2 regions of the Cupriavidus sp. 2TAF22 genome follow, and region 1 is predicted to be linked to the other one. Evidence: riboswitches for the same ligand, from Rfam matches in the RefSeq annotation. Region 1 holds a riboswitch; the other holds the start of a gene.
The links. Region 1 has a riboswitch for cobalamin ahead of AB4Z48_RS36685 (TonB-dependent receptor plug domain-containing protein). Riboswitches for the same ligand answer to the same signal wherever they lie in the genome.
Positions count from the first base shown of each region.

Region 2: another riboswitch for cobalamin. It lies ahead of AB4Z48_RS14560 (TonB-dependent receptor); the one in region 1 lies ahead of AB4Z48_RS36685 (TonB-dependent receptor plug domain-containing protein).

Region 1 is NZ_JBFRFX010000058.1:17,047-24,463, reverse strand. Features, by position in the region: gene AB4Z48_RS36720 (SIMPL domain-containing protein) at 1-574, opposite strand, end outside; partial or broken gene AB4Z48_RS36715 (sulfite exporter TauE/SafE family protein) at 685-1,495, opposite strand; gene AB4Z48_RS36710 (EVE domain-containing protein) at 1,647-2,141, opposite strand; gene AB4Z48_RS36705 (hypothetical protein) at 2,183-2,380, shown strand; RNA gene ssrS (6S RNA) at 2,398-2,604, opposite strand; gene AB4Z48_RS36695 (cell division protein ZapA) at 2,916-3,257, opposite strand; gene AB4Z48_RS36690 (hypothetical protein) at 3,254-3,598, opposite strand; cobalamin riboswitch at 3,818-4,063, shown strand; gene AB4Z48_RS36685 (TonB-dependent receptor plug domain-containing protein) at 4,146-6,086, shown strand; gene AB4Z48_RS36680 (FecCD family ABC transporter permease) at 6,102-7,100, shown strand; gene AB4Z48_RS36675 (ABC transporter ATP-binding protein) at 7,106-7,417, shown strand, end outside.
Region 2 is NZ_JBFRFX010000010.1:177,418-184,834, forward strand. Features, by position in the region: gene AB4Z48_RS14555 (methyl-accepting chemotaxis protein) at 1-1,074, opposite strand, end outside; cobalamin riboswitch at 1,366-1,623, shown strand; gene AB4Z48_RS14560 (TonB-dependent receptor) at 1,749-4,001, shown strand; gene AB4Z48_RS14565 (PepSY domain-containing protein) at 4,013-5,533, shown strand; gene AB4Z48_RS14570 (HoxN/HupN/NixA family nickel/cobalt transporter) at 5,563-6,621, shown strand; gene AB4Z48_RS14575 (Bug family tripartite tricarboxylate transporter substrate binding protein) at 6,717-7,417, opposite strand, start outside.

The DNA.
Region 1 (7,417 bases):
CGCCGACATCGCCGACCTGCACTTCGCGGATCGAATAGCTGCTGTAGCCGAACAGCTTGGTGGTGGCGTCGGCCTTGCCGCGGAACGAGGCCACGGCCTGCTCGGTCAGCTTGGCCTCGGCTGCCTGGCGTGCTTCGCGCGAGAGCGAGAAGGCGATGCTCTGCACCTGCATCTGGCTGGAAAGCTGGCCGGCGAGCTTGGACACGGCGGTGAAATCGCGCGATTGCAGGATCACCTCGGCGCGCCCGCGCCAGGTGCTGATACGGCCGTTGCGGTCGGTCGACGGGTTGATGGAGAAGCCGCCCGATTCGGCCTGGACGCCGGAAGTGCGCCTGGCCTGCTCGATCACCTGCTTTGCCTTGGCCGACAGTGCCGAGGAGATCGCACCCGGCTCGGCGCCTTCCTGCTCGGCGGCAAGGGTCAGGTGGACCACGTCGGTGGGCACGTCGGTGGCGGCCTGGGCGGCCAGCGCCAGCACGCCGGCCGGCGCCGGATCGTGGGTCGGGACACCGCCCTGGGCGGATGCGACCATGGCGGCGGTACCGAGCAGCGTGGCGGCAAGCAGTTGTTTCATGTAGTTTCTCCCGTTCAGACGATGCGTATCAGACGCGTGGCGCAGGTGATCGTTCCGCTACGCGGGGCCAACGTTGTATCTGCATGTATCCGCCGGGCCGCTGCGCCGTGCTAGAACGCGTGCCAGGCCTTCCAGAACATATAGGCCGAGAGGCAGAACAGCAGGCCGGCGAAGACCTTCTTGAGCTGCGCCGTCCAGGCTGTGCGCGGTGCGCGCGCCCAGCGGCGCGGTCAGCACGCTGGCCACTGCGATCACCGCCAGCGCGGGCAGGTAGATATAGCCGAGCGAGCCCGGCGGCAGCCCGGCCTGGCCCAGGCCGCTCCACACATAGCCGATCACGCTTGCCACCGCGATCGGGAAGCCGAGCGCGGCCGACGTGGCCACCGCATTGTGGATGGGAACGTTGCACCAGGTCATGAACGGCACCGAGACAAAGCCGCCGCCGGCACCCACGAGGCTGGAGAGAAAGCCGATCACGCCGCCAGCGCCGAGCATGCCCGGCGTGCCGGGCAGCTGGCGGTGTGGCGCCGGCTTGCGGTTGCGCAGCATCTGCCACGCCGAAAAGCCGACGAACAGCGCGAACAGCAGCGACAGCCAGCTCGTCTTGAGCGCGGCAAAGACCTTGCCGCCGCCGATCATGCCGCCGACCAGGATGCCTGGCGCCAGCGCGAGCACCAGCCCCCAGCGCACCATGCCGCGCTTGTGGTGGGCGCGCACGGAGGACAGCGAGGTAAACAGGATGGTCGCCATCGAGGTGGCGATCGCCATATGGACGATGGCCTCGTGCGGGAAGGCCATGTACGTGAACAGCAGCGTGAGGAAAGGCACCATCAGCATGCCGCCACCGACGCCGAGCAGGCCGGCGCAGAAGCCAGTAAAGGCACCGAGCAGCAGCAGCCCGGGAATCAGGGAGAAGCTCATGAAGCGGATTCGACCTTGTTGGTGTTATTGATGTTTTTGGTGTTGCTGGCGTCGAAGCGCCGGGGCGCGGCCGGTGTGGCGGGTGTGACCTGAGTGACCTGAGTGGCCCGGGTGATGCCGGGGGCTGGGGGTGCGTGTAGCTGTGCGCGGCTCAACCCATCAGCCGCGTGGTGATGAAGCGCCATTCGGCAGGCGTCACCGGCGTGATGGACAGGCGGTTGCCGCGGCGTAGCACGGCCATGTCCGCGAGTTCCTCGTGCGCGCGCAGGTCGGCCAGCGAGATCAGCGCGCTCTTGGAGACGTAGCGCACATCCACCAGCATCCAGCGCGGCGCGTCGGCTTTGGCGGCGGCATCGTAGTAATCGCTCTTGGGGTCGAACTGGGTGGGGTCGGGGTAGGGCTGCGAGCTGACCTCGGCCAGGCCGGCGATGCCGGGCTGCGGGCAGGAGGAGTGATAGAACAGCACGCCGTCGCCGATGCGCATGGCGTCGCGCATGAAATTGCGCGCCTGGTAGTTGCGCACACCGGTCCAGGGCAAGGCGCCGCGTTCGGCAAGGGTATCGATGCTGGCCTCGTCCGGTTCCGATTTCATCAGCCAGTACTGGCGGGCCCGGTCGGCGGCAGTGGCTTGCGAGGATCGGCTCATTGGCTTGTGGCTCACGGCGGAGTGGCGTTGGCGACAGCGCTATGGTGCAGCAAGCCCGGCCAAAAGAAAACCATGCGGGAAACGATGCGGAAAATCATGCGGAAAACCAGGCACGCCGGCAGTTCTCGCGCGCGCCGGAGCTCCCTGCGCAAATGCATGCCGCCGCGTGGCGGCATCGCGAGCCCGCGCGCAAGGAGAGCGCAAAAAGGAAACGCAAAAAGAAAAGGGCGGTGGTCTGAAACCACCGCCCTTTGTAGGGGTCCCCGCCTCGGCCGCTGGATCGGCATCCTGAACCCAAGTGAGGTTCAGAGTGGCTGCGGAAGCCGTATTTTGGGTACATCACTGAATCAGGGAGTCCGAAGACTATGAACCAAGCGACGCGCTCGCCCACACGGCATTGTCCCGCACCAACAAATGCTTATCGGTTCAAGGAATATGATCCTGACGAACCAGGCAGGGAAACTGTCAAACGTCTGACTTTTTTTGCTGCCGGACCAGATACTTCCGCAGGCTGTCAGACGTTTGCCGTTTCTAACTTGGATGGGATGAAAACGGCGGTCAGGCGCGATAACCCGACCTAAGGTGTCGCGACTATGTGGCTTTGCGCGACTTGGCTCCACTATACACCTCTGGGCTTTTCATACCAAGCCCGTCTTGGCGCGTCGTTACATTTTGCCGGCGCGCGCGGCACCTCGGGCACATCGTGGCGTTCCTGCCGCAATACCTGTGCCGTGCGGGGCACCGCGCCATGCGGGCGCGCACCCGAACCCGCGTTCAGCCACGCGAGACCGGCGCGTTGGTGCCCACGTGGGCGTACTGGCGCAGGGCCTCGTCGGCGCGTTCGTTGAGCTCGCGGATACGCGCGCGCACGGCGTCCACCGGGATGGTGCCGTCTTCCTGCTGCTTGCGCTTGAGCGATAGCAGGTCCGAGGCGATGCTGATCGCGGCCATCACGGCGACACGTTCCACGCCCTTGGCGGAAACGCCGCCCTTGAGGCGGGTCATCTGGTCGTCTACCAGGGCGACGGCCTCGAGCAGCGCGGCCTCGTTGTCGGGCGCGATGGCGAAGCGGTAGGACTGGCCGGCGATGTTGACTTCGACTTGCTTGTTGCTCATGCGTTTTCTCCGGGTGCCTTGGTGTGGGCGCTGTCAGCGGTATGGGCGCTGGCCGCGTGGCCGGCCGAGTCGCCGTCGCCCAGCAGGTCGAGCTGGCGGGCGTCGCTGGCGGTGGGGAGTTTGTCGAGGATCGACTGGATGCGCAGCTGCGCTTCCTCGATCTTGATATTGAGCAGCTCGCGGTCGGCTGCCATGGCCTCGCGATCGCCGCGCAGCTGGCTGGCTTCGGCCTGCAGGCGTTCGATCTCCTCGCGCAGGCGCTGGTTCTCGGCGGCAAGGGTGTCGGCGTGGTGCAGCACGCGTCCGATCTTGGCGGCGAGTTGTTCGAGTTCGTTGAGCATGGAGCCTGTCATATCTAGGGTCTCGGGTTTTGGGATTCTAGCCCAAGCGCTATCGGGCGGATGGCGAAAGCAGCCCGGTGTGACCGGGCCAGCGCGCCGAAGTTGCACGCAACGTCGCCCAACGGGCGCCGTGGCGGCCATTTTCTGCCCGCTTCCGCGCGTTTGCGCCTGGCTTGGGGGATGCCGGCGGGCGTCATTGACGCTCGCCTTGAAACTGCCTACACTCGCGCACGTTCCAGGTGCTCGCAGTTCTGTTCACTACAGGGTTGCAGTTCAACGGGAAACAGGGAGCCAGCCTGCGCCGCCAGGGCGCAGGCGTGCCAACCTGTGCTGCCCCCGCAACGGTAAGCGACCGCGATCGCAAGAATCGCAGGGCCGGCCCATCTGCCACTGAACCGCAAGGTCCGGGAAGGCGGTCGGACCAGTGTCGCCAGCCCGGATACCGGCCTGAACGAGAGTGCGCCACTTTCCGCAGGAGCAGTGGCGCGCTTCATCGCCAGACGGTCCGCGGGGGAACGGACCAGGCTGCTCTCTCCCTCTTCGCATCATGCGCTCATCGTCTTCCAGGTCGAGCCGCCCGGCATTGCCGGCGTCCCGCCAGTCCACCCACGCACTTGTCCTACGGCCTTTGCCCGTCGCGCTGCTTGCCTTGCTCGCCGCCGGCGCGCCCGGCCTTGTCCATGCCCAGTCCGCCCCGGAGCCCGTGCCGGAACCCGCGGCGCAGCCTGCCGCCGCGCAGCTGACGCCGGTAGTGGTCACCGCCACCCGCACGGCCCAGTCGCTGACCGAGGCGCTGCCGCACACCACCGTGGTGACGCAGCAGGACATCGTCAATTCGCAGGCGCTGGACCTGCGCACGCTGCTGCGCTCGCAGGCCGGCGTGGAGTTCGCCACCAACGGCGGCCTTGGCGCCAACACCAGCCTGTTCATGCGCGGCGCCAACTCCAACCAGACGCTGATCCTGATCGACGGCGTGCGCGTTTCCTCGGTCAGCAGCGGCACGGCCCAGCTGGCCAATATTCTGCCCGACCAGATCGACCATATCGAAGTGGTGCGGGGCAATGTGTCGGCGCTCTACGGCTCGGACGCCATTGGCGGCGTGGTGCAGATCTTTACCAAGAGCGGCGCCGGGCAGCCCCCGGCGGCCAATGCGCAGATCGAGTATGGCAGCAACAATACGCGGCAGGGCACGGCGGGCTACGGCGGCCAGATCGGCGATACCTCGTTCAATATCACCGGCTCGGCCATCAAGACCGACGGCTTCTCGTCGGTCAACACCCAGCAGCAGCCCAAGGCCAATCCCAACGACAACCCGTACGACAACAAGAGCGTATCGGGCCAGGTCAAGCACCGCTTCACCAGCGACTGGGATGCGGGAGTGACGGCCTACTATTCAAAGAGCAAGCTGTCCTACGACAGCACCACGGGAAAGCCCACCGACGTCTGGTGGATGAACAGCGAGCTGTACACGGTATCGGGTTTCGTTAACGGCAAGCTGGGCCGGGACTGGAGTACGCATTTCAAGGTGGCGCAGAGCGAGGACCGCAGCAACACCACCAAGAACGGCCTGTTCGACAGCCGCTTCAATACGCGCAACCGCCAGTACACCTGGCAGAACGAGTACGCACTGGCGCCCACGCATACGCTGCTGTTCGGCGCCGAGTACGCGCAGCAGGAACTGGATTCCAGCGCCTACACCGCGCCCGTGCGCAATATCGCCTCGGTGTTTGGCGGCTACGATGGCCGCCTGGGCAAGCACCAGCTGCAGCTCAATGTGCGCAACGATCACTACTCGGACTTCGGCAGCCAGGCCAGCTACTTCGCGGGCTACGGCTATAACCTGACCGATGCGTTCAAGCTGATTGCCAATGCCAGCAACGCATTCCGCGCGCCCACCTTCAACGAGCTCTATTTTCCCAACTTTGGCCAGCCCGGCATCAACCCCGAGCGTGCCAAGTCGGTCGAGCTGGGCGCGCAGTACAGTACCGACAGCGCCGGCCTGCTGCGCGTGACCGCGTTCCAGACCCGCTACGACAACCTGATCACTTCGGCGCTGCAGCCCAACGGCCTGTTCCTGGCGCAGAATATCAACAAGGCCAAGGTGCAGGGCATCGAAGCCTCGTGGCGCGCCAGGCTGATGGGCACCGATGTCGGCGCCAGCGTGACGTTCCAGAACCCGGTGGACGAGCAAAGCAATACGCAGCTGCTGCGCCGCGCGCGCCGCCATGCCGCGTTCGACGTGGGCCGCCAGTTCGGTGACTTCCGCTTCGGCGGGGAGTGGATCATTTCGTCGGCGCGCATGGACAGCGGCTCGCGCACCCTGGGCGGATACGGTATCGTCAACCTCAATGCCCGCTACAACATCGACAAGCAATGGTTCGTCGCCGCCCGTGTGGAAAACCTGTTCGACAAGAACTACCAGCTCGCCTACCCGTACAACACGCAGGGGCGCGCCGGCTTTATCACGCTGGGATGGCGCCAGCGCTGATGGCGGCGGCCTGAGATGCGGCGCGCGCTTGCCGTCTGGCTGATGCTCGCCGCCGCCGGCGTGGCGGTGTTCCTGCTGTCGCTGGCAGTGGGCAGCGTGTCGCTCAGCGGCGCCCAGGTGTGGGGTGCGCTGGCCGGCGGCAGCACCGATACCGCCAGCGCCATCGTGCGCGAGCTGCGCCTGCCGCGCGCGGCGGCGGCTTTCGCCTGTGGCGGCCTGCTGGCTCTCACCGGCGCCCTGATGCAGGTGCTGCTGCGCAATCCGCTGGCCGAACCCTATGTGCTGGGCGTGTCCGGCGGCGCGGCCACCGGCGCGCTGGGCGCCATGCTGATGACGTGGCCGCTGTGGACGGTGCAGGCCGGCGCCGCCGGCGGCGCGCTGTTCTCGATGGTGCTGGTGGCCACGCTGGCGCGGCGCGACCTGTTGCATCCGCAGGTACAGGGCGGCCATCACGAGGCGGGCTCGCGCCTGTTGCTGACCGGCGTGATCCTGGCCGCTGGCTGGGGCGCGCTGATCACGCTGATCCTGAGCGTGGCGCCCGAGGCGCGCCTGCGCGGCATGCTGTTCTGGCTCACCGGCGATCTCGGCGGCACCGCCAGCTATGGCCTCGTGCTGGGCGCGCTGGTGCTGGCGGTGCTGCTGGTCATGCCGCTGGCCCGCTCGCTCAACGCCATGCTGATGGGCGAGACCGTGGCGCAGGCGCTCGGCGTGCGCGTGGGCGCGGTGCGCATGGCGGTATTCGTGCTGTCCTCGGTGGCGATCGCGGTGGCCATCACCGCGGCCGGCTCGATCGGCTTCGTCGGCCTGGTGGTGCCGCACCTGGTGCGGCTGGCGTGGGGCAACGACCAGCGCCTGCTGCTGCCCGCGTCGGCCCTGCTGGGCGGCGCGCTGCTGATGGCGGCCGACCTGGTGGCGCGCACGGTGATCGCGCCGGCGCAGCTGCCGGTGGGCGTGATCACGGCGCTGCTGGGCGTGCCCACCTTCCTCTTCTTGCTGCTGCGCAGGCCGCGCTGACGCTCATGCCGACCTGGAACGAACCTGCCTCGAACTGTCCCACGCTGGCGCTGCAGGCCTTGCAGCTGCGGGCGGGCGCGCGCGCGCTGCTCGATGGCCTGAGCCTGTCCGTGCATGCCGGCGAGCTGTGGTGCGTGGTTGGCCCGAACGGGGTCGGCAAGTCCACGCTGATGTCGGTGCTGGCCGGGCTGCGCAAGCCCGACGGCGGTGCCGTGCTGCTCGACGGCCGCGCGCCGCCGGAGATCGCGCCGGCGGCGCTCGCGCTGCAGCGCGCCTACCTGCCGCAGGCGGTGAGCGATACCTTCTCGATGACCGTG
Region 2 (7,417 bases), on a different contig from region 1:
CTTGCGCGAGCTGGCAGTGATGCCGCGCATCTTGGCCACGACCTCGCTCACCACGCTGCCGCCCTGCTGCGCGATCTGCGCGGCATCGGCCACGTACTGGCTGGCCTCGGCGGCGTTGTCGGCGTTCTGGCGCACGGTGGCGGTGATCTGCTCCATGCTGGCGGCGGTCTGCTCCAGCGAGGCCGCCTGCTGCTCGGTGCGGCTCGACAGGTCGGTGTTGCCGGCGGCGATCTGCTGCGCGGCGGCGCTGATGGAATCGGCCGACTGCTGGATGCCCGCCACCGTGCCGGCAAGCTGGTCGCGCATATGGCCGATGGCGTACATCAGGCTGGCATTGTCATCCGGGGCGGTGTCGGCACGCACCGTGAGGTCGCCGCCGGCCATGCGCAGCGCCAGCGCCGCCGCCGCAGCGGGCTCGCCACCGACCGAGCGCTGGATGCTGCGGATCAGCAGCGTGGCCACCACCGAGATCACGATGCCGAGCAGCACCAGCAGGCCAAGCGACTGATACAGGGAAGCGCGGAACTGTGCCTGCACATCATCCATATAGGTGCCGGCGACGAGATCCCAGCCCCACGGCTTGTAGCGGGCCACGTAGCCGATCTTGGGGCTGGCCTGGTCGCTGCCGGGCTTGGGCCACCAGTAGTCCAGGTGTCCCGCGCCCTCGGGCGACGCGCCACGCGCGGCAATCTCGACGTACAAGGCATTGCCCTTGGCATCCTTGAAGTCGATCATGTTCTTGCCGTTGAGCTTGGCGTTGATCGGATGCATCACCAGCACCGAATCCGCGCCGACGATGGTGATATAGCCATCCTTGCCGTAGCGCTGCGCGGCGATGCGGGCGATGGCCTGCGCACGGGCTTCGTCTTCGGTCATCTTGCCCAGGCGCGCCTGCTCGGCGTAGTCACGCACCAGCGACAGCGACATGTCGACCACGTTGGCCAGTTCGCCGCGACGGTCCGCCATCTGCAGTTGCCGGGTCTGGAAGGCGTGCGTCACGGTCAGCAGCAGCAGGCCGAGCCAGGCCAGCACGAGGGGGATCCACAGCTTTTTTCGCAGGGTCAGGTGATTCATGGAAGGGTTCGCTTTATATCCAGGCATGCGCCGGCGATGCAAAAGGCACGCGGCATGCACGGATATCGGAGCGCACCTTGTCTTCTTTAGCGCTGCGTGCGGCATCTCCGCAAGAAGCCACCAGGATGCGGACGGAATGGCGCATAAAGCACCAAAATCGCGCCGCAGATCGCCATCCCGGTGCACCACCGCCCCGGTGTGCGTGATCACAACGAAGGGCCAGGCCACCAGGCAAGCACAGTAGAAATCCCGTTACAATCGCGGTCGCTTTCCACATTGCTCCTGCAATTGGATTGCAACAGGTTCGAAGGTGCCCCCGCCGCGCGACACGCGGCGAGGGTTAAACGGGAAACAGGTGCGCCGCCATGTGCGCGGCAAATCCTGTGCTGCCCCCGCAACGGTCAGCAGGTAGAAAGGTGTCACGCCGGGCCCACAGGCCGCGGCAGCCACTGCGCGTCGGAACGCGTGGGAAGGCGGCACCCTGGACGCGCCCAAGCGGCAGTGCGTCCCCCTGCGAGCCCGGATACCGGCCTTGCGAACGATCACCGAGGCTGCGGACGGGCGGCAAGGCGTGAGGCTGCCGGGCATGCGTCCCGGCGCCATTGCGCGCGCGTCCGTGGCTTGTTCGTTCATTGCCGCGGGCGGGGTCGCCTGCGGCTCACGATGGAAAGTCCATGCCCGCGCGCTCCCGTTTCACCCGCACCGCCCCGCCCGGCCCTGTCCGGCCCCGGTTTTCCCCCACCCGCCGCAAGCTGGCCCGCGGTTGTGCGCTGGCACTGTCGCTGGGGGCCTTTGCCGGCGCCGGCGCGGAGGCCGCCCGGGCCGCCGAAGACACCGAAGCACCCGGCCGCGCGCATGCGCAGCCGGCACCGAAAGACGCCGCCGTGCTGCCGCCGGTGGTGATCAGCAGCGCGGCGGCGCTGCCCGGCCTGTCGCTGTCGGAACCTGCCAGTACCGCCAGCCGGCTGGGACTGACGCCGCTCGAGACCCCGGCCAGCGTGGAGGTGCTGCCCGGCGAGGTGATCCGCGAGCGCGGCGACCTGACCGTGAGCGACGCCGTGTCCCGCGCCACCGGCATCATCGCCAACGGCGCCCCCGGCAACGGCGGCACCGCGCTGACCGCGCGCGGCTTCTCGGGCCAGGGCTCGGTGATGCAACTCTACGACGGCACGCGCCTCTACGTGGCGGCCGGCACGGTGACCTTCCCCTTCGATACCTGGTCGGTTGACCGCATCGAGGTGCTGCGCGGCGCGGCGTCGGTCATGTATGGCGAGGGCGCCATCGGCGGCGTGGTCAACGTGATTCCCAAGAAGCCGATGCGCGCGCCGATCACCAACGAGCTGCAGCTCACCGGCGGCACCCAGCGGACGGCGCGCGCGGCCTTCGACACCGGCGGCGCGGTCAACGACAACCTCTCCTACCGCTTCAATGTCAACTACGGACGCTCCGCCGGCTGGGTGGAACGCGGCGAATCGCGCAACGTGGCCGTATCCGCCGCGGTGCGGCTCGACGTCTCGCCGGAGTTCAATGTCACGCTGTCCTATGACGACGGCGACCAGCACCCGATGCGCTATTTCGGTACGCCGCTGGTCAACGGCAGCCTGGATACGTCGCTGCGCACGAAGAACTACAACGTGGGCGACAGCGAGATCACCTACCGCGACCGCTGGACGCGCCTGGCCGCGCAATGGCARCCGAACGAACGCGTGACCGTGCGCAACCAGTTCTACTACCTCACCAGCCAGCGCCACTGGCGCGATGCCGAGTCCTACACCTTCCTCCCCGCCTCCGGCCAGGTGCGCCGCACCGACTACCTGGAAATCCTGCACGACCAGGAACAGGTAGGCGACCGCGCCGACCTGAAGATCGACGGGCAGCTGTTCGGCATGGCCAACACCGCCACGGTGGGCTTCGACGTCAACCGCATCAACTTCACCCACAGCAACAACTCGCCCTACGGCGGCACGTCCACCGTCAACGCCTATCAGTTCGATCCGGGCCAGTTCTTCAGCCCGCCGGGGGTGGTCACTTCGCCGCGCTACCGCACCCACACCACGCAAGCCGCCCTGTTCGGCGAGGACCGCCTCAAGCTCACGCAGCAGTGGTCGGTGATAGGCGGCGTGCGCTTCGACCATGCCCAGCTCGAGCGCGGCAACCTGCTCACTGGCGACGACTGGACCCGCAACTTCAACAACGTGACGTGGCGCGCCGGCACGGTCTACGAGCTCACGCCGAAGCTGTCGGTCTACGCGCAGTACGCCACCGCCACCGATCCGCTCGGCGCGCTGATCACCACCTCGGACGCGCAGAAGGACTTCAAGCTCGCCACCGGCCGGCAGATCGAGGCCGGCATCAAGCAATCGTTCTGGGACCAGCGCGGCGAATGGACCTTCGCCGCGTACCAGATCGTGAAGAAGAACCTGCTCACGCGCGACGCCAGCAACCCGGCGCTGACGGTGCAGGTAGGCGAGCAGTCCTCGCGCGGGCTGGAAGCCTCCCTCAGCATCGAACTCATGCGCGGCCTGCGCGTGGACGCCAACGGCACCGTGCTGCGCGCGCGCTATGACGATTTCGCCGAAAGCGTGAACGGCGCGCTGGTCTCGCGCAACGGCAATGTGCCGACTGGCGTGCCGCAGCAGGCGGCCAACCTGTGGCTGACCTGGGCCTTCGCGCCGCAGTGGCAGGTGGGCAGCGGCCTGCGCTATGTGGGCCGGCGCTATACCAACAACGCCAACACCACGGCCATGCCCTCGTACACCGTGGTGGACGCCTCGCTGCAGTGGCGCGTGTCGCGCAAGACGGCGCTGGCGCTGCGCGTGTACAACCTGTTCAACCGCAACTACGCCGAGACCTCCGGCAACAGCGGCGGGCAGTGGCTGCTGGGGCGGCCGCGCGCGGCAGAGTTGTCGGCCAACTTCTACTTCTAGGCATGGCCACGATGCGCCGCCCGGGGTCCTGGCGGGAGCGCGGCTGGCGCTTCACGCGACGCTGGCTCTACCTGATCCACCGCTGGGCCGGCATCGCCGGCTGCCTGCTGATCGCGATGTGGTTTCTCTCGGGCCTGGTCATGATGTACGTGGCCTTTCCCGCGCTGACCGATGCAGAACGCCTCGCCGGCCTGCCGCCGCTGGACCTGCCCGCGGTGCGGGTCACGCCGGCCGCCGCCATGGCCAGCGCCGGCCTGGAGCGCTTCCCGCGCAGCCTGCGCCTGGAGATGATGGGCACCCAGCCGGTCTACCGCATGGTCGACTGGCGCGGCACGCCGCACACGGTCTCCGCGCGCGACGGCGCGCCCATCGGGCAGGTGGATGCCGCCACCGCGCAGGACATCGCCGCGCGCTTCGCCCGTGTGGGCAAGGCACGCTGGGTCGAGACCGCCGAGCGCGACCAGTGGACCGTGCCCAACGGCCTGAACGCCTGGCGCCCGCTGCACCGCATCGCGCTGGACGACGATGCCGGCACCGAACTGTACGTGTCCGCGCGCACCGGCGAAGTCATGCGCGACACCAGGCGCGCCGAGCGCTTCTGGAACTGGCTGGGCGCGGTGCCGCACTGGCTGTACTTCACGCCGGTGCGCGCCGATCCCCCGCTGTGGCGGCAGGTGGTGCTGTGGACCTCCGGCGTGTGCATGGCCGTGGCGGTGAGCGGCATCTGGATCGGCTGGCTGCGGCTGCGCGTGCAGCGCCGCTTTGCGCATGGCAGCGCGGGCGGCACCTCGCCCTACCACGGCTGGATGGCCTGGCACCATGTCGCCGGGCTGGGCGGCGCGCTGTTCCTGCTGGCATGGCTGGCCAGCGGCTGGCTCTCGGTCAACCCCAACCAGTGGTTCCCGGGGCGGAATTTCGACCAGGCCGCGCTCGAGCGCTATGCGGGACAGACCTTGCCGCGCTTTGCCGATCTGGACGGCAGCGCGCTGGCCAGCCAGTTGCGCGCCGCCGGGCGACCGCGCGAAATCCGCATGACGTGGCAGGCAGGCCAGCCGGTGCTGCTGGTGGCGACCGCGGCGCAGGACGGCCTCGCCTATCGCGCCGATACCGGCGCCGCGCTCGCGCCAACCGGCGAGCGGCTCACCGCAGCTGCCGCCAGCCTGGTGCCCGGGGCCGGCATCGCCGGGAGCGAACTGCTGACGCAGCCGGACGACTACTGGTACAGCCATCACCAGCCGCGCAAGCTGCCCGTGCTGCGGGTACGCTTCGACGACGCCGCCGCCACCTGGGCCTATCTCGACGCCACCAACGGCAGCCTGCTCGGCCGCAGCGACGGCAGCCGGCGCGCCTACCGCTGGCTGTTCAACGCGGCGCACAGCTGGGACCTGGGCTGGCTGCTGCGGCACCGGCCCGCGTGGGACATTGCCGTGTGGGCGCTGTCCGCCGCCGGGCTCCTCATCTCCGTCAGCGGCGTGGTGATAGGCTGGCGGCGCCTGTTCCGCCCCCGTCGCCGCGCCGGGACACAACGCTGACCGATTCGCACTAGATCACAGAACCGACCATGCTCCGCTTCCTCGCCAGCATCTTCAACGACCAGCACGCCGACGTACGGCGCAAGGTCATCGCCTTGTACGCCTTCCTGATCGCCGCCAATGTCGGCGCCTGGATCTGGGCGCTGGCCGCCTTCCGCGACCACCCCATGCTGCTGGCCTCGGCCGTGCTCGCCTACTCGCTGGGACTGCGCCACGCCGTGGACGCCGACCATATCGCCGCCATCGACAACGTCACGCGCAAGCTGATGCAGGAAGGCAAGCGTCCGGTCGCGGTCGGCTTCTTCTTTTCGCTCGGGCACTCCACCGTGGTCACGCTGATGTCGATCGGCATCGCCGTGGCCGCCGCCGCGCTGCAGACCCGCTTCGCCGACATGAAGGCCGTGGGCGGCATGATCGGCACCAGCGTGTCGGCACTGTTCCTGTTCCTGCTGGCCTTCTTCAACCTGCTGATCCTGATCTCGGTGTGGCGCGCCTTCCGCGCCGTCAGGCGCGGCGAAGCGCTCAAGGAGCAAGACCTGGACCTGCTGCTCAACAACCGCGGCTTCCTTGCGCGGCTGTTCCGCCCGCTGTTCCGCCTTGCCAGCCGCAGCTGGCACCTGTTTCCCATGGGCCTGCTGTTCGGCCTCGGCTTCGACACCGCGACCGAAGTGGCCCTGTTCGGCCTGTCCGCCGCGGAGGCCGCCAAGGGCGTGCCGTTCTGGACCATCATGGTGTTCCCCGCGCTGTTTACGGCGGGCATGTCGCTGGTGGACACCACCGACGGCATCCTGATGCTCGGCGCCTACGGCTGGGCCTTCACCAAGCCGATCCGCAAGCTCTACTACAACATGACCATCACGCTGGTGTCGGTGGTGGTGGCGGTGGTGATCGGCGGCATCGAGGCGCTCGGCCTGATCGCCGACAAGCTTGGCCTGGAAGGCGGCCTGTGGGACGTGGTTGGCGAGCTGAACGCGCACTTCGGCATGCTCGGCTACGTGATCATCGGCGTGTTCGTGCTGAGCTGGCTGGTGTCGATGGTGGTGTACCGGGTACGCCGGTACGACGAGATCGAGGTGCGGATGGGGTGAGACCGGCCAGGCGCGATCCCGCCCCGAAGTCCGCCCCGACGTCGGCACCGAAGTCGGCGCCGAAGCCGGGGCGGAAGTTGGGGCCGAAGTCCGCCCTATTCCGCGCGAATCTTCGCCTCCGCCACGATCTTGGCGGAGCGGGCCATGTCTTCCTTCTCGAAGCGCGCGAAATCCTCGGGCGTCCCGGGCGACAGCAGGTAGCCCTGCTCTGCCAGTCTGGCGCGCAGGTCGGAAGACAGCGCCTTGTTGACCTCGGCATTGAGCCGCCTGGTCACCTCCGCCGGCAGCTTGGCCGGCCCCCACAGACCGTACCACGAGTAAAACTCGTAGCCAGGCACGGTCTCGCCGACGGTAGGCACGTCGGGCATGGATGGCAGGCGGTCCTTCGAGGTCACCGCGACCACGCGCACCATGCCGCTCTTATGGTATGTCAGGGCGCCGAGCACGGGATCGATGAAGCCGTCGATGGCACCGCCGATCAGGTCCTGGTAGGCCGGCGCAGAGCCCTTGTACGGCACCACCAGGTAGTCGATCTTGCCCGCGCGCTTGAGCATCTCCGTCGACAGGTGGCCGGCGGAGGCCTGCGAGCCGATGGCAAACGACATCTTGCCCGGATGCGCCTGGGCATAGGCAATCAGCTCCTTGATGTTGTTGATGGGCAGCTTGCGATTGACGGACACCGCCAGCGGGCCTTTGCCCACCAGCGCAACGGGCGTGAAGTCGCGCGTTACGTCGTAGGGCGACGACTTCAGCGTCATCGGCGTGGTGGTGAAGGTGGAGGCGCTGAACAGCAGCG